DNA from 4 places in the Desulfobacula phenolica genome. Region 1 is predicted to be linked to each of the others. Evidence: predicted binding sites of a transcription regulator. Region 1 holds the regulator's gene; each other region holds the start of a gene.
What was found. The regulator sigma-54, encoded in region 1, starts transcription at its own class of promoters, with help from an activator protein. The targets are predictions, from matches to a motif close to TNTGGCACANTTTCTGCTNT.
Positions count from the first base shown of each region.

Region 1 (8,049 bases):
TACTTCTCATATCCATCACAAACGCCAGTCCCTTGATTTCCGGACTCTCCTTTAACGGCAGGTCCAGAAATTTAGACAAAAGTTCTATGGGCATATTGTCGACACAATAGAACGAAGCATCTTCAAATGCTTGAATAGCCGTTGTTTTTCCTGAGCCGGAAAGGCCGGTTATGATATAAAACTTTTGCATTTTACTTGCTTGTGACCTTTAGGTTACTTGTGATCTTTAGGTTACTTGTGACCTTTAAATCATATGTGACCCGAAGGTTAAAAGTCTTCATCCTGCTCCATAATGATATTGTAAATTTCATCAATGGATTTTGAGCTTAACAGTCTTTTTTTTAAATGATCCATTTTTAAAAGTTTTGAAATCTGGGCCAATACTTTAAGGTGCCCTCCGGTAGAGTTTTGTGTTGTCAGTAACAGGAAAAAAATATGGACGGGTTTATTGTCAAGGGATTCATATTCAATCCCTTTTTGACTGAGTCCGAAACCGACAATAATTGATCCGACCGAATCAAGTTTTCCATGCGGAATTGCAATACCTCCACCAATACCTGTGCTGCCTAACTGCTCTCTTTCCATGAGAACAGTGGCAATGTCTTTGGCTGATGCATCTGTTGCCTGTGAAACTGCAGAGGCAAGTTCATCAATAGCCCCTTTTTTGTCACTGGAGTTAAGGTTTGCAATAATAGAATTTTTATTAAGAAGCTGGCTGATTCTCATTTAATGAATTATCCTATGGGCTGGATTAACCCCAGCTTACCGTTATTGTGTTTGTATAGAACATTGAGCTGCTCTGTCCTGGCATTGTTGAAAACAAAAAAAGATTGCTTGCCGGAATCTAATTCAATCACCGCATCTTCAATATCCATGGGTTTAGTATCAACTGTTTCAATAATTATCGTATCTACCATCTGGTCTGTCATAGGGTTGTCCAATGATTCTGTTGATAAATTTAATTGGGCAGATTCATTTTTAATGCTCTGCTTATTTCTTGACAGATGCTGTTTGACTTTTTCTTTGTGTTTTTTAATTTGGGGTTTTATTTTATCCATCAGCGCGTCAATAGAGGAATACATGCTTTCGGAATCTTCTTTGGCATGAATTTTTAATTTGTCGCAAGTAAGTGTGATTTCAGCTATATGTCTGATTTTTTCAACAGACAACACAACATATGCTTCAGCCGGGCTGTCCAGCATTTTATCAAATTTATCAAGTTTTTTTTGAACATAAGATTTTAAAGCAACAGATGTGTCAATTTTTTTAAAGGTAACGGTTGTTTGCATAAAAAAACCTCCTTAAAGCTGTTTGCGTTTATTAGAAGGAAGTATGTTCAGTACTTTCCTGTATTTAGCGACCGTTCTTCTGGCAATCTGGATATTTGAGCTTTGAAGAATGTTGGCTATTTTTTCATCACTTAAAGTACTTTCCGGGTTTTCGTTTTCTATCAGCAGTCTTATCCTTTCTTTTACACTTGCAGATGCCATGGATTCTCCGCCGGTTCTTTCGATTGAAGAGTTAAAAAAGTATTTTAACTCAAAAAGTCCCTGGGGGGTATAGGCATATTTGTTGGTTGTCACCCGACTGATTGTTGATTCATGCATCTCAATATCTTCTGCTATGTCCTTTAGAATCAGTGGTTTTAAATATGCAATCCCTTTTTCAAAAAATTCATTTTGAAATTTTAGAATGCTTTCCATGACAAGGTATATTGTTTTTTGACGCTGGTGTATGCTTTTTATCAGCCAGGATGCAGACTGCATTTTTTCATTGAGGTAATTTTTTGCATCTTTTGATATTTTATGACCGTTGGCAATGGCATTTTTATAAAACCGGTTAATTTTAAGTTTGGGAAGACCGTCATCATTCATCACAATTTTAAAATTATCACCATGCTTATAAACATAGATATCAGGCGTGATATAGGCAGGTTCATCAGTGGAAAATTTTCGACCGGGTTTAGGTTCAAGGTATTGAATGATTTTTACGGCTGCTCTGACATCATCCAGGGATATTTTTAATGCTTTGGCAATTTTTTTGCTGTTTCTGTTTTCAAGATTTTTCAAGTGATTGTTTATGATTTCAGTGATAATGGGATTATCAATGCCCAGTTGATGAACTTGAATCAGCAAGGTCTCACGAAGATTTCTGGCACAAATACCGGGCGGATCAAATGTCTGAAGCACTGACAGCAGATCTTCAACAACTTCTATTTCAACACCGGAAATTTCGGCAATTTCTTCAATATCACTGCAAAGATAGCCATCCCTGTTCAGATTCCCAATAATCATATGACCGATTTTTTCTTTTTCTTCACTGAGTCCATGGAGCATTAACTGCCACTGAAGATGGGCTTGCAGGGTCTTTTTTTCAGAAGTAAACGCTTCATAATTCGGCGCTTCGGTATTTTCCGATTCCGTATAGACTCTTCCTGTGGAATTATATTCATTAATATAATTTTCCCAGTCTGTGTCAGACCTTACCTTTTCTTCAATGGTGACTTCTTTTAAGGGGGTTTCTTTTTCAGGGGAAGCGGTTTCATTTTCCAGGGCTGTAATATTATTGTCGGATGGCTCTTCTGTCCCGGCCTCTTCAAGAGCAGGATTTTGTTCCATTTCCTGTTGAATCATCTCGGCAAGCTCAAGGCGCGACAGCTGGAGCAACTTGATAGCCTGCTGAAGTTGAGGCGTCATGACCAGTTGCTGAGTCAAGATTAAACTTTGTTGTAATCCAAGTTCCATAATTATAGTTTAAAATTTTCTCCCAAATAGATTTTTTTAGCTAATTTGCTTGAAATGATTTTATCAGGATTTCCCGATTCAATAACTTTACCCTGGTTCATAATATAGGCATTATCACAAACCCCTAAGGTCTCTCTTACATTATGATCTGATATTAAAACGCCTATTCCTTTTTTAGTCAAATGATAAATTATTTGCTGGATATCAATAACCGCCAAAGGATCAATCCCTGCAAAGGGTTCGTCCAGAAGAATAAACAAAGGGTCTGTGGCAAGGACTCTTGAAATTTCAAGCCGCCGTCTCTCTCCTCCGGAAAGTGAGCCGGCTTTTTGCCCGGCAAGATTGATAATGCCAAGCTCTTTCATCAGGCCCATGGTTTTTTGTTCAATATCAATGCCGTTTTGAGGCAACACTTCAAGTATGGCTGTAATATTTTGTTTTACCGTCAATTTTTTAAAAATGCTTGATTCCTGAGGAAGATATCCTATTCCTTTTCTTGCTCTTATATACATTGGATATTGCGTAATATCATCATCATCAATCAGAACTTCACCCTGGTCGGGTTTGATCAATCCAACCGATATATAAAATGTAGTTGTTTTGCCAGCCCCGTTTGGTCCTAAAAGTCCGGTTACTTCTCCTTGCTTCACTGTAAGGCTGACATGATCCACAACTTTTTTGCCGTCATAGATTTTTACAAGATTTTTTAATGCAAGTTGTGTCATTATTGTTTTTCAGTGATATTATCTTCAGGATTAAAAAGCGCTTCAACTCTTTTTGTACCGTCACTTTCCACGAGTACTTTATCTTGATTTCTGAAAAGGGTAATCTTTGTTCCGGTTACAAAACTTGAGCCTGTTATTAATTTGGGAGCTTTGCCCGTGAGAACCAATATTCCGTCTTGGGTTGTATAGACAGCTTTGTCGGCAAATGCCTTTCGTTCGCCGGCAATGTATTTGACATTGCCGGTGGAAACAATTTTTTTGATATTGTTTTGAGCATCCTTGTTTTTATTGTCATCCATAAAGTAAATTTGAATGGAATCAGCAAAAACAATGGAATCCGCTTTTGTGACTTTGACATTACCGATAAATTCAATCATTGAGGTATTTTTTTGTGCAATCATTTTATCGGATTCAACGTGAAGAGGAGCTTCTTTGAAAGTCTTTTGCGTTTGGGAGTGGGCAATTTTTATCTGCCACAGCCCTATAAAACAAAAAATAAAAAAAAGCACAAAAAAAAGGCGGGTTGATTTATTAAAGAACAAATTTTTCACTGAAATTTCCTTTAACATGCCCATTTAAAATTATCATACTATCATTGAGTTCCGTTTTCATTGAATCTGCTTCAATAAAGGACTTTTCCTTTTCAAGCCTCACATGAGTATTGGAATAGATTATATGTTCTTTTTTGTTATAATGCAACTTATCAGTTCTCAGGACAGAAGTTTCATGGGTTACAACCACATTATCGGAAAATGTCATATCATGCGTCTTTGTCTGGAGTACGCCTTCTTGAGATGTCAGGTGAACCTTTTTATTGTCTTTTGTAAAAAAAAAGACTGATACATCGATTAGAACAGCCTTATTTTCATCTTTCAAGAGTGTTGCAGAGCCGGCTTTCAACTCCCACTCCTTTATCCCGTTTTTTTTTGAAATTTGCTTTAAAACGTTTAATTTTAAGGCGGCTTTGGAGTCTATTTTAATATCGTGAAGTTGCGGTGGGGTAGAAAGCAGCTTGTCAAAATAAAAAAATCCACTGATGATGAGAATCATCAAAATCAAAATGCCAATCAAAGGGTAGGTCAGTTTGTGTTTTGAAGCGTATGTCATAACAGGTATTGATTAAGAATGATGTCCCATAATCCCTTTGCTTTCAAAATGTTGTCACAAATTTCCCTGACAGCTCCCTGACCTCCTTTTTGGATTGTTATAATGTCTGAATGGATTTTAACCTCTTCTGGTGCTTCTGGAACACAAAAAGAAAGCCCCACTCTTTTCATGACAGGAAGATCAATCAGATCGTCTCCGACAAACGCTATTTTTTCAGGTGCTGTTCCTGTCCGGGCAGTGATGGTGTCAAGGGCTTTTGATTTGTCCTTTATACCGTCAAACAACAATGTTATCCCAAGATTTTCACACCGGTATTCCAAGGCCTTTGATTTACGGCCGGTGATAATTCCGACCCCAATTCCTGCATCCATCAGCAGTCGCAGTCCTAAGCCGTCTCGTGAATGAAAACTCTTTATCTGCTCTCCCGAATCTGAATAGGTGATGCTTCCGTCTGTTAATACTCCATCCACATCCAGCAGCAAAAGATCAATATTTGCAAGCTTGGTTTTCATATGTGTTATCCTACTGCTTTTTTGATTGCCACAAGGGTGGTTAAAAGATCTTTCATATCGTTTAACGGCATGGAATTGGGTCCGTCGCACAGGGCTTTGTCAGGTTCCGGATGGGTTTCAATAAACAATCCGTTTGCACCTGCTGCTATGGCGGCCTTTGATAAAGTGGGTACAAATTGCCTTTCTCCGGCAGAAGAATCCGTGGCACCTCCAGGGAGTTGAACACTATGTGTCGCATCAAAGACAACCGGTACACCTAAATTTTTGATAATAGGTATGGATCTAAAGTCCACAACAAGATTATTATAACCGAATGAAGACCCTCTTTCGGTTATACAGATATTGGTATTTTTGGATTCTTTTGCCTTGTTAAGAATATTGTTACAGTCAATAGGAGATAAAAACTGTCCTTTTTTTATGTTGACCGGTTTGCCTGTATTGCAGGCTGCCATGATTAAATCCGTCTGTCTGCACAAGAATGCCGGTATTTGGAGAATATCCAGAACCTTTGCCGCTTTTTGAGCCTGGTCAGGCAAATGAATGTCTGAAATAACAAGGATATCCAGATCTTTTTTGATTTTGTCAAGAATGGTTAATCCTTCGTTAAAGCCAGGTCCCCTGAAAGAGTGAACGGAAGTGCGGTTTGCTTTGTCAAAGGATGCCTTGAAAATAAAAGGAATATCAAGTTGTTCTGTAATTTTTTTTAAATGTTTTGCAATACGGTAAGTGATTTCATGGCTTTCTATCACACAAGGGCCGGCAATGAGAAAAAATCTTGGGTCGGGTCTATCGACTAAATTGAAAAAAAAATTGTCCATAATTGCATCCTGAATAAAAGGTTTTGAAGCCAAATTATATTTTGAGGTCAAAAAAGTCAAGAATGGAAAATTGCTTGATAAGTTCGATCATAGCTGCTATTTTACTGTAAATTTATTTATTCACACACTAACCTCCTGAAAAGATAGGTATTATTGATGAAAAGAGTTGTCTTTTTTGTTCTGTTTTTTGTTGTTTTTATTCCAATTGTTTGGGTGCTTGTTCATAAATTTGAAAGCAAAAAACCAATTGTCGATATTACAATACCGTCTATATACTTGAAAAAATCCTATGAAATGTCACTGAATATTACAGATCATCAAACAGGTCTGCGCAAGATTATGGTATCCATAATGCAGCAGGGCAAAGAAAAGGTTTTGCTGGAAAAGCAATATGCTTCTTCAAATTTTTTAGGTTTGTTTCCTGAAGTGAAGAAGACGCAAGATACTTTTACCATACCTGTTTTGTTCTGGAAATATGGGATGACCGATGGTGAAGCGGTTATCCGGATAATGGTTTCTGATTTTTCATGGCGAGGCTGGAACAAGGGCAATGTTTTTTATATCGAAAAAAAGGTCGTTATTGATTCAAAACCTCCCAAGGTGAGGGTCTTAACGAAACGTCACAATATTGAACGTGGAGGTTCCGGTCTTGTTATTTACAGGATATTTGAAGAAAATTTAAAAAGCGGTGTTAAAGTTGGGGATAATTTCTTCCCGGGTCATGCCGGTTTGTTTGAAGATAAACAGATCTATGCTGCTTTTTTTGCTTTAAGCCACGTGCAGGGTTCGGGTACTCAAATTTCTGTCGTTGCCGAAGATATGGCCGGCAATATTACAAAAAGAGGATTTTATCATTATATAAGGGATAAAAATTTTCAAACAGATGTTTTGAATATTTCCGATCGTTTTCTCGAACAAAAAGTTTATGATTTTGATGTGGATGACAAAAATGGATTTTTTCAAGAACAAGAATCTTCCTTGCTTAAAAAATTTTTATATATCAACGGTGAAGTCAGAAAGAATAATGTTGAAACCATATTAAAGGTTCCCCAAATAACACAAAACGAAAAATACTGGGACGGCATGTTTTCAAGGCTTAATGGATCTGCAAGGAGAGCTGGATTCGCTGACCGACGGATTTATAAATATAAGGGCAATGAAATCGACAGGGCGGTTCATTTGGGTGTTGATTTGGCTTCAACTTCCAATGCAACGGTTAAAGCTGCCAATTCGGGCAAAGTGATCCTGACAAAATTTATCGGCATATTCGGGAATACCGTGATGATTGATCATGGATTCGGGCTTTGCAGTCTTTATGCTCATTTAAACCATATTTCAGTAAATGAAGGTGATATGGTTAAAAAAGGTGATGATATTGGTTCAACTGGTTTGACGGGTCTTGCCGGCGGCGATCATCTTCATTTTTCAATGATTGTACATAATGTTTTTGTAAACCCTGTTGAATGGTGGGATGATTCATGGATTAAAAATAATATTACATCAAAAATTGATTTTGTGAAGCAGATTGATTAGCAAAATTGGAACAGTAATGTGGGACATATTTCAAAGCTGTCCCTGATACATAATACAAGATACGATAAGGTTTATTATGAGTGATTATAAAGTTAATAAAACAATTGAACAGATAAATAAAAAAATTGCAGCCGGCGAAGCTGTGGTTGTTACTGCAGAAGAAATTATCGATATTGCGAAAAAAGAAGGCATTATTGAAGCAGCAAAAAAAATTGATGTGGTAACCACCGGAACATTTGCACCCATGTGTTCATCCGGGGCGTTTATCAATATCGGCCAGTCCAAACCCCTGGTCAGAACAACAGAAACCTGGATTAACAATGTGCAGGCATATTCAGGTTTAGCAGCCGTGGACTGTTATCTGGGTGCTACCCAGACCTGTGAGGATGATCCGTTAAACAAACGCCATCCAGGTGAATTTAATTATGGCGGCGGTCATGTGATCCAGGATCTGGTTGCCGGAAAACAAGTTCATATACGGGCGGAAAGCTATGGTACGGACTGTTACCCCAATAGAAAAATAGAGAAACTTGTCACATTAGAAGAGTTGCCCAATGCCATGTTGTGTAATCCTCGAAATGCCTATCAAAATTATAATTGTGCAATCAAT
Region 1 is NZ_FNLL01000003.1:446,119-454,167, forward strand. It holds gene rapZ (RNase adapter RapZ) at 1-190, opposite strand, end outside; gene BLT94_RS06970 (PTS sugar transporter subunit IIA) at 268-726, opposite strand; gene hpf (ribosome hibernation-promoting factor, HPF/YfiA family) at 735-1,289, opposite strand; gene rpoN (RNA polymerase factor sigma-54) at 1,302-2,744, opposite strand; gene lptB (LPS export ABC transporter ATP-binding protein) at 2,747-3,469, opposite strand; gene BLT94_RS06990 (LptA/OstA family protein) at 3,469-4,020, opposite strand; gene lptC (LPS export ABC transporter periplasmic protein LptC) at 4,001-4,576, opposite strand; gene BLT94_RS07000 (KdsC family phosphatase) at 4,573-5,088, opposite strand; gene kdsA (3-deoxy-8-phosphooctulonate synthase) at 5,094-5,906, opposite strand; gene BLT94_RS07010 (M23 family metallopeptidase) at 6,063-7,439, shown strand; gene BLT94_RS07015 (homocysteine biosynthesis protein) at 7,516-8,049, shown strand, end outside.

Region 2 (8,049 bases), on a different contig from region 1:
GATTTTCCCCGCAAGGCAAAAAAATGGGGCATGCAGGTGCCATTGTCCGAGGATCAGCAGGAACCTATGAAGGCAAAGTGTCCTCTTTTCGAAAAGCGGGCGTAACCGTACTTGAATCACCCATTCATGTGAATGACTGGGCTGAAAAACATAATTTAAGATAACCCTGCCCTTTACAGGGAACATTATAACCTAAGGAGAGGATTATGAAAAAAGTTGGAATTATTGGTTGGCGTGGAATGGTTGGCTCCGTACTCATGGAAAGAATGATAACGGAAAATGATTTCAAACGCTTTACCCCTCTTTTTTTCACAACATCCCAGGCTGGTCAGCAAGCTCCGGATGTGGGCATCAAAACACCCCCGCTGGTTGATGCCTATGATATTGACCAGCTGCTGGACATGGATATTATCCTGTCCTGCCAGGGCGGATCATACACTGAAGAGGTTCGGCCCAAGCTTGCTGAAAAAAACTGGGACGGATACTGGATTGATGCCGCATCCACCTTGAGAATGGATGACAAAAGCATTATCGTTCTGGACCCTGTAAACCGCAAGGTCATTGATAATGCTCTGTCCGACGGTATTAAAAATTATATTGGCGGCAATTGTACCGTATCTCTCATGCTCATGGCCCTGGGCGGGTTGTTTGAAAATAATCTGATCGAATGGCTGACCTCCATGACATACCAGGCAGCATCCGGTGCAGGTGCTAAAAACATGGAAGAGCTTGTGGCCCAGATGCAGACCATAGGCAATATGGCCTCCCCTGTTCTTGAAAATCCGGCCTCAGCTATTCTTGATCTGGACAAGAATGTAATCGACACCATGCGATCCAATGATTTTCCCGTTCAAAACTGGGCAGTTCCGCTGGCTGCAAGTCTGATTCCATGGATTGACAGGGCAATGGACAATGGTCAGACAAGAGAAGAGTGGAAAGGATTTGTTGAAACAAATAAAATAATCGGGAGATCAGACAATCCCATTCCCATTGACGGTCAATGTGTAAGGATAGGGTCTATGAGATGTCACAGCCAGGCTTTTACCATTAAGCTGAAAAAAAATGTGCCGCTCAATGAAATCCAAGCCATGCTGGCTGAAAATAATGACTGGGTTAAAGTGGTTCCCAATTCAAAAGAAGACTCCATCAAAGATCTGACCCCGGCAGCAGTTACAGGGACATTGACGGTTCCTGTCGGCCGTGTCAGGAAAATGAACCTTGGAGATGATTACCTGACTGCGTTTTCAGTTGGAGACCAGTTGCTCTGGGGCGCGGCTGAACCGCTTCGCAGGATTTTGAACATTATTCTTTGATTTTAATTATTGTTTTACAGCATATTTTTTCAAGCAAAGCAACGGATCTTGAAAAAGAAAATGTAAGCCAAAAGATAATATAAAAAAACCTGTCACCTCATAATAAAAAAGGGTGACAGGTTTTTTATTGTCTTAACACCTCTTTGTCAGGTTTAAGTTTGCTTGATTAATTTTCCGGATGCAGAAGCAACAGAAACACCAGAAGCGCTATCAGAGCTATAAGCACAGGTTGCCTCATGCTTAGGACTGCCGGTTCCGCCAAAAATTCCCATGGTGCCGTGATTAATAGTGGTAAAATCAGGATATGCATTTCCCCCATGCTCCGTGGAATCCAGCCCTTCCAATTCTTCTTCTCTGGATACTCTTAATCCTATTGTCACATCAATCAATTTGAACAAAAGATAGGCCAAAGGGAATGTCCAGGCAAAACAGGATATGATCCCGGTTAACTGAACAGCAACTATCTTCAATGTAATGCCGTCCATATTAAAAATACCTGCGGCAAGTGTTCCCCAGGCACCGCAGACACCATGAACTGAAATGGCACCCACTGGGTCATCAATTCTGATCTTATCAAAAAACACAACTGAGAATACAACAATCACGCCTGCTGCGGCACCGATCACGATTGAGCTTGCAGGTGTCACATTGGCACATCCGGCAGTAATTCCCACAAGACCGGCCAGGGCACCATTCAAACTCATGCCGACTTCGGGTTTTCCAAACTTTATCCAGGATACCACCATGGCCATGATGGCACCTGCTGCTGCAGAAAGGTTTGTATTGACAAAAATCATGGCTATATCTTTGGATGCAGCAGTGGTTGACCCCGGGTTAAACCCGAACCATCCCAGCCAGAGGATAAAAACCCCTATGGCAGCAAGGGGTATGTTGTGCCCCAGTATTGGTCTGACTTTTCCCTCTTTGGTGTACTTTCCAAGGCGGGGCCCTAAAATCATGGCACCTGCAAGAGCTGCCCATCCACCAACTGAATGAACGACCGTTGATCCTGCAAAATCGATAAATCCAAGCCCTTCAAGCCATCCGCTTCCATTGAACAGGCTACCCCATGCCCAGCTGCCGAAAATCGGATAGATCAGTCCTGAAACTACCACGGAATAGATGAGATATCCTGAAAATTTGGTTCTTTCCGCCATGGCACCTGATACAATAGTGGCGGCCGTGGCGGCAAATACAGCCTGGAACATCCAGAATACCAGTACCCATGGGTCTTCGCCCACCTTGAAATCACTTAAAAAGAAACCGGATGTGCCGAAAAAACCGGTTTTAGACACTCCAAACATCAGACCGAACCCGACAGCCCAATACACAATAGACCCCATGGAAAAATCCATCAAATTTTTCATCATGATATTGACGGCATTTTTAGCCCGTGTGAAACCGGTTTCAACCATGGTGAATCCGGCCTGCATAAAAAACACCATCATGGCTGCAACAAGGGTCCATACATAATCCGCATGGGACTGGACCAGATCAATGGCCGCTTTATTGGACGTTATGGTGGGTGCATCATCACCTGCCCAGACTACGGAAACTGAACATACCAAAAAACAAATAATTGTTAGCGCCAACTTTTTCATTTTATTCTTCTCCTTTTCCTTTTCCGCTATAATGCTTCGATACCGACCTCATTGGTTCTGATTCTAATTACATCTTCAATCGGCATAATAAAAATTTTCCCATCTCCGATTTTCCCGGTTTTTGCAGCTTCAATAATGGTTTTAACCACTTCATCCACCTGATCATCAACCACAACAATTTTGATCTCGACCTTGGGGACAAAATCCGTCTGATATTCCGCACCCCTGTAAATCTCCTTATGACCCTTCTGGCGACCAAACCCCTTGACCTCAGAAATAGTCATGCCCTTGATATCAATTTTTGCCAAGGCATCTTTTACTTCATCCACCTTAAAAGGTTTAATGACTGCCAGTATGTTTTTCATTTCGCTCTCCTTTTATAATAATTAAAAATCATTTGTATTTCTTTAGAGCAAAAGGAGTGCCACAATCAAAATAACAGATAGAAATAAAGTTAAGTATTTGAAATATAAGAGAAATTAATACAGGAAGCTTTTCAAGCCAAAAGAGAATTAATAACATTTATGTTATTTTATACATACAAAAATGTTATTAAATAATTATACATAACTATTTAATAACATTTCTTGTTACAATTTTGCTATTTTATAGATATCTATCTGCTTTTTGTTGCAGCCGCTTTGCCATAAAGGATTTGGGTTATGGTTTTCCCGTCTGCATAACCCTTTGCAAACCGTTTATGAATAAATGGAAATGATACTGCCGCTAATGAAAAGCCAGGGAACGTGTAAAACCACTTTGAACTCAAATCATAAACCCGTAAATCCGCCTGGATGGCTTTTAATTTTTCCAAATAAAGATCCCTGGCTGACAATGCGTGCAGCTCTGCTTCCAGAATGGCCCAGGCAGCCGCCTGCCCGCTTTTCACGGCAAAAAAAATACCTTCCCCAAGCAGCCGCTCAGACAAACCTGCAGCATCCCCTGCAAGAAGAATCCGTTTTAAATCAGGTCGATAATCAAACCCGCCCGTGCAAACGGGATAACCCTTAACGGCATCAAGCCGTTTTGAATGAAGCTTTTCATCAGCATAGTCAAAAAGCTGCTGAGTCTGCAGCCTTGCATTTGAATCAACCGAATAAATCCCGATATTCACATGATCATCTTTGGGAAAAATCCAATAATAACCATTGCGCGACTTTGAAAAATCAAACTCCATGTGATACATGTCCGGCCTGTCGATCTTAACATCCGCTTCAATGGCAAATTGCTTTTGATAAAACCGGCCCTTTGAAACAAACCGCCGGACAATACTGTTGGCACCGTCCGAACCAATCAGATACGATGCCCTGAAACATTCCGAATCCGTATGGATCTCTACAAAAAGCGGGGTTTCTTCAATGGATTGAATCTTTTTTATCACCCGAAAATCCGCGCCCTTTTCCATAACCTTGTTTAAAGAAAAAAGATCCAGATCTTCCCTTTTGGTCATATAGCAAAGCGTGTTGTTATCTTTGATAAAAAATGACTTTTTATTATGCGGACTAATTTTTACGGTGCTGCACTCTCTTTTTACCATGGAAGAGATATCATACCCGAACAGATGATACCCCTTGGGTGTAATCCCGCCGGCACAGGCTTTTTTCCTGGGAAATTCATACTTATCCATAATCAGCACCTTTAACCCTTTTAATAAAAGATCAAAAGCAGCCGCTGTTCCGGCAGGCCCCGCCCCTATGATAGCAACATCAAACATGACCTTTTCTTATCAGTTCTGAAATTCAAAAACAAGAAAACCCTGTAGAAGCCGGAAAAACAAAAAAAATATATTAATATTTGATTTAAAATCATCGAAAATAGCCGTATTAACTTGCATTAATTCTCTTAACTTTGCTATCTTGACTCTTATTTTTATTGGCTAAAAACAGGTAAAATTAAACTCTTAAAAGGCTTGTCAGTGAAAATTTGCAACTGGCCGGAAAACTTATGAACGCATCAATTCCTCAAATAAAAAGCCGGGAAGATCAAAACATACTGTCAATGTTTCGTTCCAATCTAAAAATCCTTGAAATCATTTTAACAAAGAAACTTATTTCAAAAGGACAATATAAAAGTATTCGAAAGATTTTGGAAGATGCTGTTAAGCTAGGACAGCAATCTACCATTGATAAAATTCTTGAGTCCCATAACTTCATTTCTCCACAGATCATTATTAAAGAACAGTTTAAATACAATCAGATTATCATAAAGCTTGCCCAACAACTTTTAAAAAATACGCTGATTCAGAAAAAAAACATTGAACAGGAAGATGAAAACTCTTTTCAAAAAAAGCTATCTGAACAAAAAGTTATTTTTTCAAATCTGCTCACGCAAATCACTGATGATTTTTTACGCAAAAGGGTTAAAAATATTGATATTATACTGCTGGAAACCGGACTGTTGGAGGCATCACAACTTGACTTTCTTCACAATGGTTTAAAGCATCTGGAAATCAAGGCAATGGACCGAAAGTTCGGTGAAATAGCTGTAAAAAATAAATTTGTCACAAAAGATATTATCGACAAAGCCCTTGTTGATCAAACCCGGCTTTATCAAAAAACACATAAAAACCATATCATTGGGGATATTTTGGTTCATAAAAAAGAGATGACCCCTGAAACCCGAGATGAAATTTTATTGCTTCAAAACAGAATTTTAGAAGAAGATTGGGAGGAAACCCTCAGGTCCATCTGCCAATCAGCTATTGAAGAACAGGAAAAAAACGCTGTTTTTGGCGTGCTTGTTGTTAAAGAAAACTTAATGAATAAAGAAAAAATCAAAGAGGCTTTAAAACTCCAGAATTTAGAAAGAGAGGCTTATAAAAAGAGACATAGCGGCACCCCGAATAGCAAGAACCAAAACCCGGAACAAATCAACACACCAAGATGGATAGGAGATATCCTTGTCGAAGATTTTGGTCTTTCTGAAAAAGACCGCAGAAAAATTGTTAAAAAACAAATGAAGAAAAAAATCGAAATTATCAACTTGAAATTAGGAGGAAACATAAAAGACGCCCAGCGGGAAATGATTAATCAACTGGATTCTTATTTTCAGCTGATCTATTCAAAAAACAGAATACAGGCGCAGCTGCAAGTTAACAAAGAAATCCCCAGTTCAATGACAACAAACAATATTACACTCTGGTTATACAATAAAAAGATCACCTATGGAATCATCACCAATGCCATTCACAAGTTGCTTGAAAACAAAATCAAACCAGGCGAAAAAATAACCGTTGCCAGAGGAACCGAACCAATTCCTGAAAAATTTATCCCAAAAATAAATTTTACCTCACCAGACGCTCTGGATAACACACAAACATTTCCTCCCATTGTTTCAAAACATTCAAATCTTCTGACACTCATCCGAATTCCGGGAGAATCCGGATTCAATGTAAACAGAAATTTTGTCATAGCTCCAAAAGGGGCGACTGATATTACCAAAGGTTCCAATGTCATCAAAAAAAAAGATTCTTTTCTGGCAACCTGTGATGGTGTGCCAACCATTTCAGATAAAGGTGTTATTTCCGTTTCTCCCATTATCGTTATCCCGGCTGATTTATCCTGCGACAACCCTGCCATAAACCACGACTGCGATGTTGATGTTCATGGCATTGTAGAAAAAAATGTCAAAATAAAATGCCGAAAGCTGATTGCTGATATTTTTAAAGGGCATGTTGTAACCAGTGGCGATGTGATAATAAAAAAACAGGCCGTCAATGCTGAAATCATTTCCAAAGGTTCTGTAACGATACCCTCGGTTCTCAACAGTACGGTGAATAGTGAAAAAAACATCCTGATAGAAAATTCAAAATCTACGGACAGTACACCTTATAACAAAGTTTCGAGTTCGATCATTTCGTGTAATAATTTTTGTATTATCACTAACTCAAAATTATTTTCATCAATAATTCGAGCAAGAAATAAAATAATTCTTCGAAAAACCGTATTTGAGAGCGACTGCAAATTGATTGTCGGTGATTCTGTTGAGGTTATCGCCTGTAAAACAAAAATCGAAAAGATCAACGCCAAAATACAGGAATTAAATAGTGATATTAAAGTCTCCCAGGAAGAGATTCGGGTTTTATTTGATAACCTTGAAAAAAAAGACACCTCAGACATTGAAAACGAAATCGAATCCATAAGCAAACGATCCCAAAAATCAAAGGATGATATGGACAAAATCCTTGAACTCAAAAAAAACAAAAGAAGATTAGAACAAGAGTCAAAAAAGAAATATGATGAATATGGAGATCTATTTATTAATATGTCAAACAGCATTTCTTCTTTAAAAAAGATGAAAATAAGCTCTGAAAAAGAGAAAGCGGAACTTGGCAAAACCATATTGAGTTTGTACAAAGAAGACAAAAACATTCCTGTCATAGATGCCCAAAAAGCAACCCTCCCCAAAGGCTTAATTGTTCAGTTCAGGCATACCAATTGGGCACTTGATGCTGATTATACCGGATTTGTTTTAAGAGAAGACTTTAACAAAAAAAAACAGCAGTATGAAATAAAAAAACAGCGCTGGTAAAAATATTTCAGGCCAACTCCATACATCTCATGTAAAATTAGGTCATGCGTCATTTATGATTTCCTTTCCAGGTTTGCAATCCCCAGAAGATGTTCAGCAACAAACTTAAGCCGAAAAATATTCTGAGCCACATGGAAGATTCGGCAAAAAGATTTTTTTTCTTTTGTGTTACGTTGGGGGTCTTTTCACCAGGAACTGTTAACGGATTTACTGTTATTGTTGTATTCACCGCGTGCCCCATACCGTCATTGACTTTAATGCCCCACATTCCAGGCTTGTTCGGGCAGAAGGCAAACCGACCCTCTTGATCAGTCCGGCCGTTTTGATATTCAACCTCATTGTTTTCCGGACTGAAAATCAGCACTTCTGAATAGCGCATGGGTTCTTTATCCGAATAAAAAAATTTTACTGCAATGACTTGTTCTTCCATGACAAGAGAGTAGTCTGTACCATGGGCAGCAGCCACGACCGGCAAAGCCAGAACAAATAAAACGAAAAATAAACAAGTAAAAGTTTTCATGGTGTTACCTCAAATGTTAAAAAAGTCATAAACCTCAAAAAATCCAGTTCACTGTTGTTTTCAGCAGGAACATTGTGCCTGGCAT
Region 2 is NZ_FNLL01000001.1:521,072-529,120, reverse strand. It holds gene sucD (succinate--CoA ligase subunit alpha) at 1-164, shown strand, start outside; gene asd (aspartate-semialdehyde dehydrogenase) at 207-1,313, shown strand; gene BLT94_RS02215 (ammonium transporter) at 1,466-2,914, opposite strand; gene BLT94_RS02210 (P-II family nitrogen regulator) at 2,941-3,279, opposite strand; gene BLT94_RS02205 (NAD(P)/FAD-dependent oxidoreductase) at 3,531-4,628, opposite strand; gene BLT94_RS02200 (hypothetical protein) at 4,859-7,444, shown strand; gene BLT94_RS02195 (hypothetical protein) at 7,494-7,964, opposite strand; gene BLT94_RS02190 (DUF4198 domain-containing protein) at 7,961-8,049, opposite strand, start outside.
Region 2: a site for sigma-54 is predicted at 3,324-3,343, ahead of BLT94_RS02210 (P-II family nitrogen regulator). Genes of this name have one in related genera too.

Region 3 (8,049 bases), on a different contig from region 1:
ACCCGGATACCCTTAAATCCAGGGGATCGGGATTGCCTACGGCATCCGTATTCACGGTCATGGTATTTCCCGCCACAAGATTTCCTGCGGAGATATCAAAGGAAAGGGTAGGAGATCCGGATTCAACAATGGAAACTGTTCCCTCTTCTTCAACAGTTATCAGTCCGTCTTCCCCGGTGAAGATCCCTTCTGCATCATATTTTTCCCACTTGATGATGCCCTCGTCCGCAAACAGGGAAGCGGTTGCAAAATTTCTGGACGTGTTTTTTGAATCCAGAAAATCATTTTGCGGATCACTGGTTCCGGTGCCGGTGCCGGTTCTGACTGCAAGTTTTGCATTTTCAGTATCAGTACTCACGGTTTCTTGAAAATTGGTAATCTCAATGGGCTCTGACAACTCTTTGTTCTTGATTATGGATACGGATTCTCCATTCCGGATAACCTTATAGTCAGTCACGGAAAGCGCTCCCCCTACGCTGCCGTCAAGCAATGCTTCAAGATCTTTGGCAAGTTCAAGGTCCGTAGTTCCTCCAACTGCAAAATCAATCTGCGGACCGCCGTCCACCTGAAAGGAAACGGTTTCACCTGCCGTAAAATTTTCAAACCCTCCATCTCCCCCCAGGGTAATAATGGAACTGCCCGAGGTTGCCCAGTCGCCGTCAAACAAACCACCTGCACCTGAAACACTTGATTGGAGGGTCATGCCGGGATCCATGACAATGGTAATTGTACCGGTAATGACACCGGCCTTCACACCGCCGAAGCTGACTTCCCGAATGGGTTCAGATGTTCCCTGACCTTTAAAATCTATGGTATCTGTATCAACTGTATCCGCAACAAAAGCCTCACTGTCCCCTGAACCATCCAATAAAAAATTGTTGGTTGCTTCCGGAATTGTCCCTGGAAGTCCGGTGATATCAAGATTTGCGCCTGCAATATTATTCCCGTCACTGACCATAAGATTTGATCCGTCCGTGGTTCTCAATATGACCGAATTAGATGACGGGTCATGGACCACAGTAAACGGCTCATCTTCAAGCGCTGAAGCCAAGGCATCATAAAAAGCCGTTGCCATGGCAGCCTGATCACTTGTATCCACCGAACTCAGATCAATTGAAACGGTTGTGGAGGTTGGGTTTGAGGTGTCGAACCCACTGGATTCAACAATAAAAGTTGCCGCATTCCCGGCATCAAATCCATTAAAACTATTCAGCTGGACACCGGCATTATCCTGGACTTCAAAATCCTGGACACCCAGGGTGCAGCCGGAACTGCTGGTAATGGTCAGTCCGCTGGTAAAAAGGTCTTGGTCATCCCGAATATCATTGATGCTGTTGGCCGCATCCCTCAAGGCATTTTCAAACTGCTCGGTCAAGGGTATGGTTCCCCCGTTTGAATCCACGGTAAAGCGCTGGTCATAAACAATGCCGTCCACATAAAGGGAAAACTGCACTTGATCACCGTCATGGGCTTTACCTCCCTCGGCAAAAGCAACACCCGAGACATCAAATTCAGCTGAAACTTCCGACGCATAGGCATCCACACCGTCAATGGCCGAAAGCGCCTCTGCGATGGATGCAGCAGATCTTTGAGCATCCCCGCCTATGTCTTTGATTTCAATCACTTGTGTACCGGAAGGACCGTTATTCACCGTAATGGTCTGTTCTGCTGCCAGGGCTGAATTCAAGGCATCTGCCACATCATCGCCAGATGTATGTACCGCTGCAAGAGCGGGTCCGTCTGTCTGGACAACTTCCTTATCTCCAAGAGTTGCACTGTCCATTACCGTAAGTTTATAACTGGACTGGACCTGGCCGGTCCCCTGCCAGTTTGAAATTTTTGCCCCGGATATGCCCATATCGATCTCGGTCTTTGCATACTGGGTATCCACGGTGGAATTGTCCTGGGTCCACAGAGTAAAATCCTTTGTATAATCAATCTTGTCACCAAAGCTGTAACTTGATAAAAGACCACTTTGATCAGCCGCATAATCTCCTGTGACTGATCCTGTAAAGTACTCCAGGCCAGCCCCCTGGGAATGCTGATAATTCATGGCCCATATCATTTCCCTGGCCAGAACATCCAGTTCATTGGAAAATTTAGGAATAATTTCATCCGTCATTTCAAGCCACCCGGCAATTTTTCCACCGGATATCCTGTCCGTTATATCCATATTTGACCCATAAGACCCCTGCCACACAATCTTGTCTTCATCCCGGGAAAGATTATAATGATCAGATCCATTCACAAGGGTTGAACCGTTTGCAGCGTTTACAATGGTTGATCCGTTTGTCTGCTCAAAAGTATCAATATCAATGAGTTCTCCAAGCTTGTTCAAGAGGGCATTTCGCTGATCCCTCAAGTCGTTGGCCGACCGGTTGACCTCAAGGCCGGTAATCTGGACATTAAGGTCTGCTATCTGGGTGGAAAAAAAATTGATCTGATCAAGGGTTGCGGAAATCTCTTTGCTTATATCGGCCTCAACACCGGCAAGATCGTTGCTTGCTTTATTGAGACGGGCTGCAAAATTACTGCCTTTTTCATACACGGCAACCCTTTCAGACGAACCCAGGGGGTTATCGGAAAGATCATGCCAGGAATTCCAGAACTCACTCATACTGCTGGTAATACTTGCATCGGAATTTTCGTCAAAGAATCCTCCCAGAATATTCATATAAGATTCGGCTTCTTCAAACGCGGCCTGAGTGGATCTCTCATCTGTCAACCGGCTCTCAAGAAGGCTGTTTACACTCTGCTTGATCTGAGATGTATCAACACCGGTGCCGAACAGAAACCCGCCGTAAGGCGTTGGGGTTCGGTTGATCTGATCAGCGGTCTGAAGACTGTAACCGGAATTGTTTACATTGGCAATATTATTTCCTGTTACGGCCAGGCCGTATTGCTGTGCTGCTATTGCAGATTTGGCAATGCCTAAAGTAGAGGTTATACCAGCCATAGTTTAAACCTCGGCTCTTATGAGATATTTTCCGGTTTTATTGCTTAAAACCCTGCCGGAGTTGTTGTATTGGTCCTTATTGCCGGAACCTGTAATGGTTGTAAAAATACCATTGATCACTGACAGATATTCATTGACATATCGTTTATTTTCCGCTGCCAGACTTGCCAGTTCTTTTTTGACAATATCCGATTCATTTTCAAGTTTTTTCAGATTTATTTTTAGCTTTGAAGAAAACGGCAGACAATTTATCACATGAGACAAACTGAAAACCGTTGCTCCTTTTTTCAAAGGAATCTTCTTCTCTTCAAGAAGCATAACAATGCTATCCCTTATCTGCTCTATTTTTGCGGCAAGCTGTTTTTTTCTATCCGCCATTTTCCAAAGAGAATCAACGTCCATATCAACAATATAATTTTTTTCCTGTTCAACAACAGTTTTCAGCTCTTTATAGAATGACAGTTTTTCTCGACACATCACTTCTATTTTACAGGCAAATTTTTCCATGTTGACTCTCCTTTTAACTTTTATCGGTATCTGCCTTTATTTTTTTGAATTTAAAAAAACATTCTTTGGAAAGCGGCATTTTTTTCCTCTTTTCCCGATTATTTTCGCTGTTAATGTATTAATAGCAATATATATGCCACAAACTCAATTATTGACTCAATTTTCAAAGTTGATAAATTTTAAATAAAACAATGCGTTGTCGTGACCGTCAGGGCATGCATGGGAGGAGGGATTGGAACATATTTAAAATCCGGAGGATTACAAAAAAATAGCGGGTGGGCTTTTTTATCTGTCAGCCTTAAAAAATCAAAACAGTGACTTTCAATTTTTGTTGTTTGCAAAACAAGGTGAAAGACCAAGTCTGCCCGTGGCAGTTATTTAGAATCTTTTAACTGCTGGTATAAAAAATCTTTAATTCCAATGGATTCGCTGCCTTTCGACAATTTTTCAGCAAGATATTGGTCCTGCATTGACGTATAGATATCCATACTGTTGGAATCTTCGAAAAGGGCATTGCCCGGCAAAGTGTCACGCATGGATTTAATCATTGTATTTAAAAATATGGCTTCAAATCCGGTACAGGCCTCTTTTAATTCTTTTTCCTTGGCCAAAGATGCTGTTTTGTTTTTTATGGTATCAACATGTGCCTTTGAAACGTTCTGATTGATCAAATCAATATCCATATTCATAATTATTTCCTTTGTTTATATAATCACAATCTCAGCCTGAAGGGCTCCGGCAGCTTTAATACTCTGCAGTATGCTGATCAAATCCCGAGGTTTAACGCCAAGGGAATTGAGCCCCCGGACAAGTTCACCAATGGTTGAGGTGCCTGGCAGATTCATGACACTTTCTTTTTTTTCATTTTCAGGGTCTTCATTAATAGTTACGGAAAGGTCTCCATGAGCAATGGCAACACTTGAAATGGTGACGTCACTGCCTATCACAACCGTGCCCGTTTTTTCATTGATGATAACTTTGGCAATGGTGTCCGGAATTACCGAAAGGGTTTCAATATCTGCAATAAATTCCGCCACGTTTTTTTGCCACATGGTGTCAGGGACTCTCAGGCTCAATGCACTGGCATCAATGGTTTTGGCAACACCTTCACCAATGGAGGCATTGATGGTGTCGGTCATTCGTTTTGCCGTTGTGAAATCCGGCCGGAACAATGATAGAATCAGGTTTCTTTTTCCATCCAGTTGAAAGGGAATTTCCCTCTCAACAGACGCCCCATTGACAATCCGGGCCACCTGGAGATGACTGTCCCGGTCACCGGCACCACTGGGCATGGCAAGCGCCACCGGTCCCTGGGCCAGCGCATACACACGGCCATCCACCCCTTTTAAGGGAGTGACCAGCAATGTCCCGCCTTTAAGACTTTTGGCATCTCCCAGGGATGATGCAGCCACATCAATTTTATCTCCGATCCTTGCAAAAGGCGGAATGTTTGCCGTTACCATAACCGCTGCAACATTTTTTACCTTCAACCCGTTCTTATCAACAAAAATATTCATTTTTTCCATCATGTTGGCAAGGGCCTGTTTGGTAAAACTCACCCCGTCCTTATCACCAGTACCGTTCAAACCGACAACCAGCCCGTAACCCGTGAGTTGATTGGATCGAATCCCTTTAATGGCGGCAAGGTCTTTAATCCTTGCCCCATGGGTATTTGAAACAAAAACCATCCCTATAAAACACCAGATAGAACACCAAACAGAACATCTGATAAAACTCTTACTCTTTTTAATAATAGAATTAAACATTAGAAGTTTTCCTTTTTACCAGGGCCATACATTGTCAATGATTCGGGTCCCCCAACCAGGCTTTTGCTTGTCAGAAAGAACGCCGCTGCCATAATACTCGATTCTTGAATCGGCAAGATTAGTGGATTTTACCCGGTTAACGGCAGAAATATCCAGAGGCCGAATAATCCCGGACACTGTAATATACTGAACTTCATTATTCACTTTTATTGCCTTTCTGCCAAAAAGGCTTAAGTTTCCGTTTGGCAACACTTCCGTGATACGTGCTGCAATGGATGCTGTCACCTGTCCTGAGCGATCGCTTGTAGCCTCTCCTGCAAAACTATTTGAAAAATCCGTACCAATCAGCGAAGTGTCACCTAAAGCTGCTCCGAAATCAGTTGTTTTACCCATAAGATTAATCTTTGGAACACCTATATCCATTCCTGATTTCCTGGAAGTTTCCGTATTCACATCCATGCTGGAAGTTGAATTTTCAATGATATCCACAATCACGGTATCGCCGATATAGCCCGCCTTTGAATCTTCAAACATGGAACCGCTTTTATCCATCCATAAAGACCCTTCCGAAGACCTCGCTGCAACAAATTCAGGCTGAAGAACTGGTTCGGTTGCAACGCCTTGAGGAATGACAAGTCCGGAAGTATCTTTTTGGGAACTTGAAATACAGCCGGAAAAAACCATAACAACAAAAAATAAAACCGATCCTATGATATAAATCCCACTTTTTTTATTCATTTTTTAATACGCGACCTCCACTCTTGATTTTCCTTTTACAATTCCCCGGACAAGCTTGCCTGAACTAAGGCTTTCAACCTTTATCAGTTCATTTTCAAACCCGTCTTCTTTGGATATGCCGGATGTAATAATTTCAAGGTTGTTATTCCTGGCCACCAGGGTAATGATGTCGCCTTTTTGGATTAAAGGAGGATCGGCAAAAAAATTTGTTTTTAAAATATCGCCTTTCCTCACACTATAATTTAAAATCTTATGGCTTATTTCTTCAAATGTCTTGATACCGGTCCGGCCAATCTCAAAAACATTTTCTTTTTTTAGGCATACCGTCTCTTTGGAGATAGTCTCCCCTTTTGCATAGGATCTTGTTGTATGAAGAACATTGTCATATAACGCCACCAAGCCTGAAACACTAAGCCGGTCTTCTTTGTTCCCATCAATGACCACATCCAGATAAAAGGACAGTTTACCATGTTTATCCAGCATATCATCTGAGTCCGGACAAAACTGAAGTTTTCCCTGCGGGTATGTTTCAAGCCCCCTGACGTTAAATGTTTTCAATTGATAGTCCTGGTTTTTAAAAATTTGAGATAAATACTGCTCAACAAATTGCCGGACATCCTGTTTTGAAATCACCTGGCCCAATCGTTTCACATAGATCCGCCGGGGAGAAATCATGATAATATTGTCAGGCAGGTATCGTTGCCCCCGGATAATGGAAATTATTTTTTTTTTATCAAATGATTTTATTTGATCCGGTTTCGGAGAAGAACTCACGACAATCTTTGCCAGAGCTTCCTTTAAAAACCCATTGGCCTGTATCTCTGATATGTCCCCCAAAAAAACCTGAGACTGTTTTACAAGATTTGTCTCTTTTATGGTTATCCGGATATCACTGTTGAGCAGATTCTCATCATTATCATTGTTTGCAAAAAGGCAGACTGTCCATACAGACTGAAATGCCATGATCCCAATGATAAAAAAACAAATCAGTTTAATATTTAATTTGGCGGCACCCATATCCGTGATCTATCGTTTCAATCCGTTGGCTGTAGTGAGCATGGCATCAGCGGTCTGAATTGATTTTGAATTGGCCTCATAGGTTCTTTGCCCGGCAATCATGGACACCATTTCTTCAACCACACTGACATTAGAGCCTTCAAGATAATTATTGACCACTGTTCCTGCGCCATCTTCTCCCGGGGTTCTTTCCATTGCATCCCCCGACCCCTCTGTGGGCCTGAACAAATTATTACCTGCGGCAAAAAGACCTGCCGGATTAATAAATGTAGTGACCAGAATATTTTCCGTTCCAAGGATGGTTTCGTCTGCACCATGAAAAGACAATGTTCCGTTATCCTGAAGTGTAACCGTTATGGTATTGTCCGGCAATGATATTTCCGGTTGCAGGCGGTCACCTGAAGGGGTGGTTAGAAACCCTTCACTGTCCAGGGTAAAATTACCGGCCCTGGTATATAAATCTTCATCACCGTGCCGCACTTTAAAAAAACCATTGCCCTGGATTGCCATGTCCAGTTGGTTATCGGTCTGGATATAATCCCCCTGGCTGAAAAGCTTTTGCACACTGGTGGGCTTTACACCCATACCGACCTGTATCCCGGTCGGGACCTGTCCACCACCCGGGGTGGTCTGGCCGGCAACCTGCATGGTTTTATACATGAGATCTTCAAAATTTGCCCTGGATTTTTTAAACCCGGTAGTACTGGAGTTGGCCAGGTTGTTGGCAACAACATCTGTCTGCATCTGCTGCGCACTCATGCCGGTTGCGGCTGACCAGAGGGATCGTATCATAGATTATCTCCTGTTATCTTATCTGAGTTTTCCAACTTCATTAATTGCCTTTGAATCTATTTCATCAAATGTCATCATGGATTTTGTAAATGTTTCAAACATCCGGTGGTAATCAATCATCCTAACCATTTCTTCGACAACCGCGACATTTGCTTTTTCAAGCGCCTTATGCTGTACAACCGCTCCTTGTGCCTGAATCTCATCCGTGGTTTCACCGGTGTAAAACAAAAAGTTCTGCCCTTCTCTTTCCAGTTTGTTCAATTCTTTAAAGGT
Region 3 is NZ_FNLL01000002.1:84,739-92,787, forward strand. It holds gene flgK (flagellar hook-associated protein FlgK) at 1-2,956, opposite strand, end outside; gene flgN (flagellar export chaperone FlgN) at 2,960-3,463, opposite strand; gene BLT94_RS02900 (rod-binding protein) at 3,838-4,152, opposite strand; gene BLT94_RS02905 (flagellar basal body P-ring protein FlgI) at 4,168-5,229, opposite strand; gene BLT94_RS02910 (flagellar basal body L-ring protein FlgH) at 5,245-5,967, opposite strand; gene flgA (flagellar basal body P-ring formation chaperone FlgA) at 5,971-6,930, opposite strand; gene flgG (flagellar basal-body rod protein FlgG) at 6,994-7,776, opposite strand; gene BLT94_RS02925 (flagellar hook-basal body protein) at 7,795-8,049, opposite strand, start outside.
Region 3: a site for sigma-54 is predicted at 3,585-3,604, ahead of flgN (flagellar export chaperone FlgN). Genes of this name have one in related genera too.

Region 4 (8,049 bases), on a different contig from region 1:
TCAGCCGTTTCAAGGCTTCACCGATTTTTGCCTGGGTCAAAGGACCGGCAGTTGAATAATCTTTATACCGCCGCTCATTGGCAACTTTTACAGCAGATTTGTTGCCGGATCGTCCGCCGACCCTCATGCCACCGGGATTGTACCCGGAATGACCTACCGGAGAATATCCGCCGGTGCCGATCCATTTATAGCCGCCGTGGTGTTCGCCTTCCTGATCTTTGAGCCGTTCTTTGAAATATTCAATCAATTCTTCAGGCGACATTTTTTTGAGCTGTTCTTCATCAACGCCCAAAGCATCTGCCATTCTTTTAGGGTCTTTGAGCCATTCATCCAGCATGCCCCTGGCAATTTCATCAATTTCAAACCCGTCGTTTTCAGGCAGAGGAACCCCTTCAAAATGGTGAGCAAACACCTGATCATACAGATCAAAATATTTCTCACTTTTAACAAGGATGGATCTAGCACAGGTATAAAAATCATCCAGGCTGCTGATAATCCCCTGGTTAAGAGCTTTTTGAAGTGTGAGAAAAGAGGTGGGAGAAACGGGTATCCCGATCTCTTTTAAGGTATAGAAAAATTTTACAAACATACAGCACCTTAAATTAAAACATTCGTCTTCGTGACGCTATATTCCTTGCTCTTTCATAGTCAGGACTCTTTTTAAACAGGACGCCCAGAAACGGAAGCTTGCCTTTAACAAGATCTTTTGCCCTGAAATCAGGATCTGCATTCAAAGCCCTCATCCAGTTGATTAATTCTCTTGTGGCCGGTTTTTTCTCAATGGAATCAATCTCCCGCATACTGTAAAACGCATCAATTGCATTTTGCGCCAGTTTTGAATCAATATTCTCGAAATGAACCTCTATGATTTTTCTCATCATTTTGGGATCGGGAAAAGCAATGTGATGAAAATTGCACCTGCCTAAAAAAGGATCGGAAAGATCTTTTTTTGCATTGGAGGTAATAATTATAACCGGCCTGTTTTTGGCTTTTATGGTTTTATCGGTTTCAATGATATCAAATTGCATCTGGTCCAGAACATCCAGCATATCATCCTGGAAATCCGTATCTGCTTTATCAATTTCATCAATCAACAGAACGGTTTTTTCTTCGGCACAAAATGCCTGGCCGATTTTTCCCATCTTGATATACTCATCAATGTCGCTCACATTTCTTTGTGAATCACCAAATCTGGAATCATTTAACCGGGTGAGCGTATCATATTGATACAATGCTTCTACCAGCTTCATGCTGGATTTTACATTCAAAACGATTAACGGCATGTTTAGGCTTTCGGTAATGGCATGGGCCAGCATGGTTTTGCCGGTTCCAGGCTCTCCTTTGAGAAGCAGCGGCATTTCAAGCTTCATTGATATATTAACGATTGAGGCAAGTTCCTGATCCAGGACATATTTTTTTGCACCCTGAAATTCATTGGTCGGTTCCTGATACATACAACGTCTCCATATATAATTTTTAGTTTTCACAATTTAAGTTTAGAGGTTAATTTTAATCACAAAATAGCTTTTCACAAGCTTTTTATTAAAAAATGTTTATCACAAAAAATATATTACAAAATTGTAACTCCTCGGTTTGAGGTGGAAATTCTAAAATATTGACACGTTAAGCGCTTAATGTTAATACTTTTTATTAAACTTAACAACACAATGAAGTGAATAGGAGTGTGCTATGATTGGTGGGATTGGAATGCCGGAATTAATAATTATTCTTGTGATTATCCTCATTATATTCGGGGCTGGAAAGCTTCCTGAAATCGGTGCCGGTTTGGGCAAGGGAATTAAAAACTTCAAAAAAGCAACCCGGGAGCCCAAGATTGAGGACAAAGAAGAAGACGAACCGGAAAAAATTGAAAAAGACTGATAAAACAACATATTTCATATCCTTCACTGCAGCTGCCTTTCGATAAAATAGTGGCTGCATCACGCCTTTTCATAGATCTATATTTTCTTTATACTTTTGTATGAAAGTCTTAAAAAAATCTGAACAGTTCCTTTTCATATTTTGTTGTGGTTGTTTAAATTGCCACGGGAGTTATGGCAGCCATACTATTTGCGTGTCATAGCACTATTTAAACAAATTACAAAAATGAAACTTAATTAATGGATTTTATAACATTTTTGTGATAAAAACTTGCGTTCCAATAATTTTCTGCTCATATTTCTGGTATTTATTAGAGAAAGCCAGGCCAGACATGCCTTGGCACGTTCATTGCTAATTCATTGCTATATGTTAAACCAAAAACATTTTTAATAACGGCCATGGCAGATTGGTCTGCCACAACAAGAAATAAAAGATATATTATTTCAAGAGGTTAAAAAAAATTGCATATAACTGCCACGGGCAGGCCTGGTCTGTCACCTTGGTTTGCCCACAACAAGGATTGAAAGTCACTGTTTGAATTTTTAAAGACTTTCACATAAAAAAATTATGGATACATCAAAAACAGACATATTAATCAAAAAACGAGAAGCACTGATAGAGCGCTTTCTCAGTGGGGATGAACCTGAATTTATTGAAAAGCATGCAGTTGTCATAGATGAATACATTTTTACGGTATTTGAACAAAGCATTGCGGCAAGGAAAATGACGATTTCGGGAACCCCCTTTGCCATAATCGCTCTGGGAGGCTATGGCAGAAAAGAGCAGTGCATCCATTCGGACATAGATCTTTTGATCCTGTTTAAAGATACGATTCCCCCGGAAGTTGAAGCATTTGTGCAGGAACTGCTTTACCCGCTGTGGGATGCCCGTTTTGAGGTCGGATATGCCATTCGAAATATCAGCGAATGTCTCCAGATGGCCTTTGAGCGGTTTGATATTTTAACCACTATTCTGGATGCCAGATTTATTTGCGGCGCATCCTTGATTTATACTTCCTTTATGGAAAGATTCAGGTCGGATTTAGCGGCCAAGCACCTGAAAAACACATTAAACTATTTGTTCGAACATGGAGAAAAAAGACATTTTGATTTTGGCGACTCAACCTATCTGATCGCTCCGAATTTAAAATCCGGATTTGGCGGACTTCGGGATTATCATACTCTTTTATGGTACGCAAAAATAAAATCCGATATCAAGACCAGAAGAGATTTGGAATATTATGGATTTTTATCCTATTTTGAATATTTATCACTCAAAGAGGCTTTGACGGATGTTTGGAAAATCAGAAATTTTTTGCATTACATCACAAAAAGAAAATGCGACACCCTTCATTTTGATTACCAGACTGAACTAGCAGTTCTGTTAGGATATCGCTCAAAAAAACAACAGCCTGATGTTGAAAGATTTTTAGGTGATCTTCATAACCGGATGGATTTTTTAAAACAGATCAACCAAATTACTTTTGAAGATCTTTTTGCCAATCGCCGCATCAAAAAAGGAACCACTGAGCCTTATCCCACAAAAACCCATGGTTTGATTATTAAAAAACGAAGACTCAATTTTGCCAACACCATTGTTATCCTGCAAAAACCGGATCTTCTGCTTAGAATATTCCTTGAAAGCGGCAAAAGGAAAATTCCTTTATCCATTGAAGCCAGGAGAATTGTCAGTGAATTCTTACATCTTGTGGATGATGAACTCAAAACAAATCCTGCCTGTATTAAAATATTCAAACAAATCCTGTCCATGTCCTACTGGGAATTCAATGTCCTTAATGTCATGCTGGCAACAGGCATCCTGGAAAATTTTATTCCGGAATTTTCCGCTATTGTGAACAAGATTCAATATAACCATTACCATCTGTTTCCAGTGGACAAACACTCTATTCGATGTGTCCAGATTATCAACAGCTTTAAAGAACGTGCCGAACCAATGGCATATACGCTGTATTATTCAATATTTAAGGAAGTCAGGAATAAAAATGTTCTGCTTTTTGCAGCCCTGCTCCATGATATCGGCAAATCAAATCCTGCAAAAGAACACTCAAAAACAGGAGCAAGAATAGCAAAATCGATTCTGGAACGATTTAAATTCAATTCAACTGAAATTCAGGATGCTGTTTTTTTGATTGAAAATCATCTGATTCTTGCAAAAACTGCAACCCGAAGAGATATATCTGATGAAGAAACAGCGGTTTACATGGCAAACAAAATTGGAAAAATCAGATTATTAAGAATGCTTTACCTGCTGACTGTGGCAGATTCAAAAGCAACCGGACCCAAAGCCTGGAACGACTGGACTGAAAATCTTTTAAAAGATTTGTTTTTAAAAACAATGGGTATTCTTAAAAAAGGAGAGCTGGCATCCAGGAAAGCCCGGCACCTCATTGATAAAAAGAAAAAAGATGTTCTACAGTTATTAAAAAAACGATGGCAAGAGGACGAAATAAACAAGCAGCTTGACTCTATGTCCAGAAGATACCTTGTCTATGTTCCTGTTCAAAATATTGTTGACCACATCAATCTTTACCGGCATCTTGGTGATAAAAATTTTATCTGGCAAATATCTAAAGAGAATGGATCGGATATTCGTACAGTATCCATTTGCGGAAAGGACAAACCAGGGCTGTATTCAAAAATCGCAGGGGTTTTCTTTGTTAATAAGCTTGATATCGTTGCATCCCAGGCGTATTCTCTTGGGGAAGAACATGTGCTGGATATTTTCAAAGTCACCCCGCCCAAAGACAGGATTTTTGAAAAAGAAAAATGGGAAAAGGCGGAAAACGATTTGATACGCGCCATTGAAGACGATCATTTTCTGGATAACGAATTCAAAAAAATACCCCGGATGATCCGGGTTTCATCCGGCCAAAATCCAGAACCCAACAACGTCCGGATCGACAATGAAACATCCAGTTTTTTTACTATCATTGAGGTTTTTACCTATGATTTTCCAGGACTTTTATTTTCCATTACAAATGCATTGTATAGAAGTAATGTTAATGTCAATGTTGCCATGGTCTCCACAAAGGTGGATCAGGTAGTGGATGTATTTTATGTTAAAAGCATTGAAAATGATGCAAAGATTGAAACAAAACAAGGACTTGAGCAGATTAAAAATGCTATTTTAAAAAGTCTTCCACAAATAGCTGCAAAGGAGGTTAGCAATGAAAAAAATTGAAGCCATCATAAAACCGTTTAAACTGGATGATGTAAAGGAAGCATTGAGTGAAATCGGGATCTATGGGATGACGGTTACGGAAGTTAACGGCTATGGCCGACAAAAGGGGCACAAGGAGATATACAGGGGTGCAGAATATGTTGTTGACTTTGTACCCAAAATAAAAATTGAAATTGTTGTCAGCGATGAAAGGCTGGATGAAGCTGTTGAAACTGTAAGGAATGCGGCCAATACCGGAAAAATAGGTGACGGAAAAATTTTTATCCTGCCGGTTGAACAGGTTGTCCGGGTCAGAACCGGTGAGACGGGTACAGAAGCACTTTAACATATATTAACATCGTGTTAAGAAAGGAATTAGACATGACACCAAAAGATGTAATCGCAATGGCGAAAGAAAACAAAGCAAAAATCGTTGACATCAGATACATGGATTTCATCGGAACATGGCAGCACTTTTCCGTTCCGCTTGGAGAATTTGGAGAATCCGCATTTGAGGACGGGTTTGGATTTGACGGATCCAGCATGCGGGCATGGCAGGCCATTGATAACTCTGATATGCTGGTTATTCCTGAAGCCGGAACCGCTAAAATGGATCCCTTTTTCAAGGTGCCTACCCTTGCCATTATCGGAAATATTCATGATCCCATCACCCAGGAAGCTTACAGCCGCGACCCAAGAGGCATTGCCAAAAAAGTAGAACAATACATAAAAAGCACTGGGCTTGGAGATACCATCTATGTCGGCCCTGAACCTGAATTTTTTATCTTCAGCAATATCAGGTATGCTTCAGAACCTCATGCCTCCTTTTTTGAGATTGATTCCCCGGAAGCCCATTGGAACACCGGTGCTGATGAAATGCCAAACCTTGGATACAAAATCCGCTCCAAGCAGGGATATTTTCCTCTCCCTCCCAATGACCAATACCAGGACATGAGAACAGAGATGATGCTCACAATGGAAGATCTTGGGATTACCATGGAATGTCAGCATCATGAAGTCGGCACAGCAGGTCAGTCTGAAATCGACCTTCGGTTTGATTCCCTGTTAAAAATGGGCGACAATCTTGCATGGTTCAAATATGTCCTTAAAAATGTGGCTGCCAAATATGATCATACCGTCACTTTTATGCCCAAACCTTTATATGGTGACAATGGAAGCGGCATGCACACCCATATGAGTTTCTGGAAAGACGGGAACCCTTTGTTTGCAGGCAACAAGTATGCGGGAATGTCTGATGAGGCACTTTACGCCATTGGTGGTATCATGAAACATTGCAAAGCCCTGTGTGCCATAACAAACCCCACAACCAACTCTTATAAAAGGTTGGTTCCCGGATTTGAAGCACCTATTAATCTTGCATATTCCAGCAGAAATAGAAGTGCTGCCATCCGTTTACCCATGTATTCTGGATCTCCCAAGGCCAAGCGCATTGAATTTCGTACCCCTGATCCCTCATGCAACGGATATATGGCCTTTTCAGCCATTGCAATGGCCATGATAGACGGCATCCAGAACAAAATTGATCCGGGCGATCCAATGGATAAAAATATTTATGACCTGCCCCCTGAAGAGCTTGCTGAAATGGAATCCGCACCCGGTTCTCTGGAAGAAGCATTGGTTGCGTTAAAAGAAGACCATGACTTTTTGCTGAAAGGTGATGTGTTTACCAAAGATGTTATTGAATACTGGATTGACTATAAAATGAAAAATGAAGTCAATCCGGTTATCAGTCGTCCTCATCCCCATGAATTTTATCTTTATTATGACATTTAATCTTTTTTGTCATGCCTAAACCCTGCAACCACCCGGTTCACCTATCGTAACCGGGTGGTTTGTTTTTAGTGTATAATCTCTAAGTTTCCTGTTGCTTTGGCAAGAAAATCAGAAAACCTGTCTGGTTCAGGCTTGTCCGGATTATAAAAAGCCTTCTGCCGTTTCCGGTTATATTTTTTTAATGCAATCCTAAAAAATATAAGATATAAGATATAAATTGTGATCCTATGATGATAATCTCGGATCGCTGTATTCGGGTAAAAAACAAAAGGGGAGCAGACAAAATATCCATGGATATAAAGATGCCGTCATTACAAACAAAGCTGATTAAATGTTTGATTTTCATTCTTTTTTTCATTTTATCATCCCCTTTATCCGGGCAGGAAATAAAGAAAGGCAATGAGTTTGACAAATTGGTACGGCAGCTTATCCATGATGGGTTTAAAAAAGAAAAGATGGATGCTTTGTTTTCCAGGGAAAGTGTGTTTTTTGATCCGGATGGTGTCTCACTTTTTTTTGTCCATTCTGAGTCAAGCCTTGATTATAACCAGTTTACATCAAAAAAATCCATTAAGAATGCGTTGAAATATATAACCGAACATAAAATAACACTTGAACAGGCACAAAAAATATACGGGGTTGATAAAACTATTATCACCGCTATTTTACTTGTTGAAACACGGCTTGGAACATATCTTGGGAAACGAATCGTGATGAATACGCTTGCCACAATGGCTGCTTTGACAGATAAACGGTTAAGGGAAAGAATTTGGAATGCCATCCCTGACAAAAAAAAGCCCAAAAAAGCAACCTTTATCAAAAAAGCTGAACAGCGATCCCAATGGGGGTATGAAGAACTCAAAGCGCTCATCAAATATTCAGAACAAGAAAAAATTTCGCCTGAAAAAATAAGGGGTTCATATGCCGGAGCTATGGGGATTTCCCAGTTTATGCCTTCCAATGCGCTGAAGCTTGCAAAAGATGGAAATAATGACGGAAAAATAAATCTGTTCAGCCATGCAGATGCCATTTTCAGTGTAGCCAATTACCTGAAACATCATGGCTGGAAACCGGGAATTGCAAGACAAAAACAGCATAAGGTCTTGTTTCGGTACAACCACAGCAATTATTATGTGGATACATTATTAAAAATATCAGACAAATTAAAAGGGTAACTATTTTATATATGGACCA
Region 4 is NZ_FNLL01000010.1:96,481-104,529, forward strand. It holds gene BLT94_RS16175 (vWA domain-containing protein) at 1-589, opposite strand, end outside; gene BLT94_RS16180 (AAA family ATPase) at 603-1,454, opposite strand; gene tatA (twin-arginine translocase TatA/TatE family subunit) at 1,690-1,881, shown strand; gene glnD ([protein-PII] uridylyltransferase) at 2,449-5,082, shown strand; gene BLT94_RS16195 (P-II family nitrogen regulator) at 5,069-5,407, shown strand; gene glnA (type I glutamate--ammonia ligase) at 5,443-6,855, shown strand; gene BLT94_RS16205 (lytic murein transglycosylase) at 7,158-8,030, shown strand; gene BLT94_RS16210 (PLDc N-terminal domain-containing protein) at 8,042-8,049, shown strand, end outside.
Region 4: a site for sigma-54 is predicted at 2,217-2,236, ahead of glnD ([protein-PII] uridylyltransferase). Genes of this name have one in related genera too.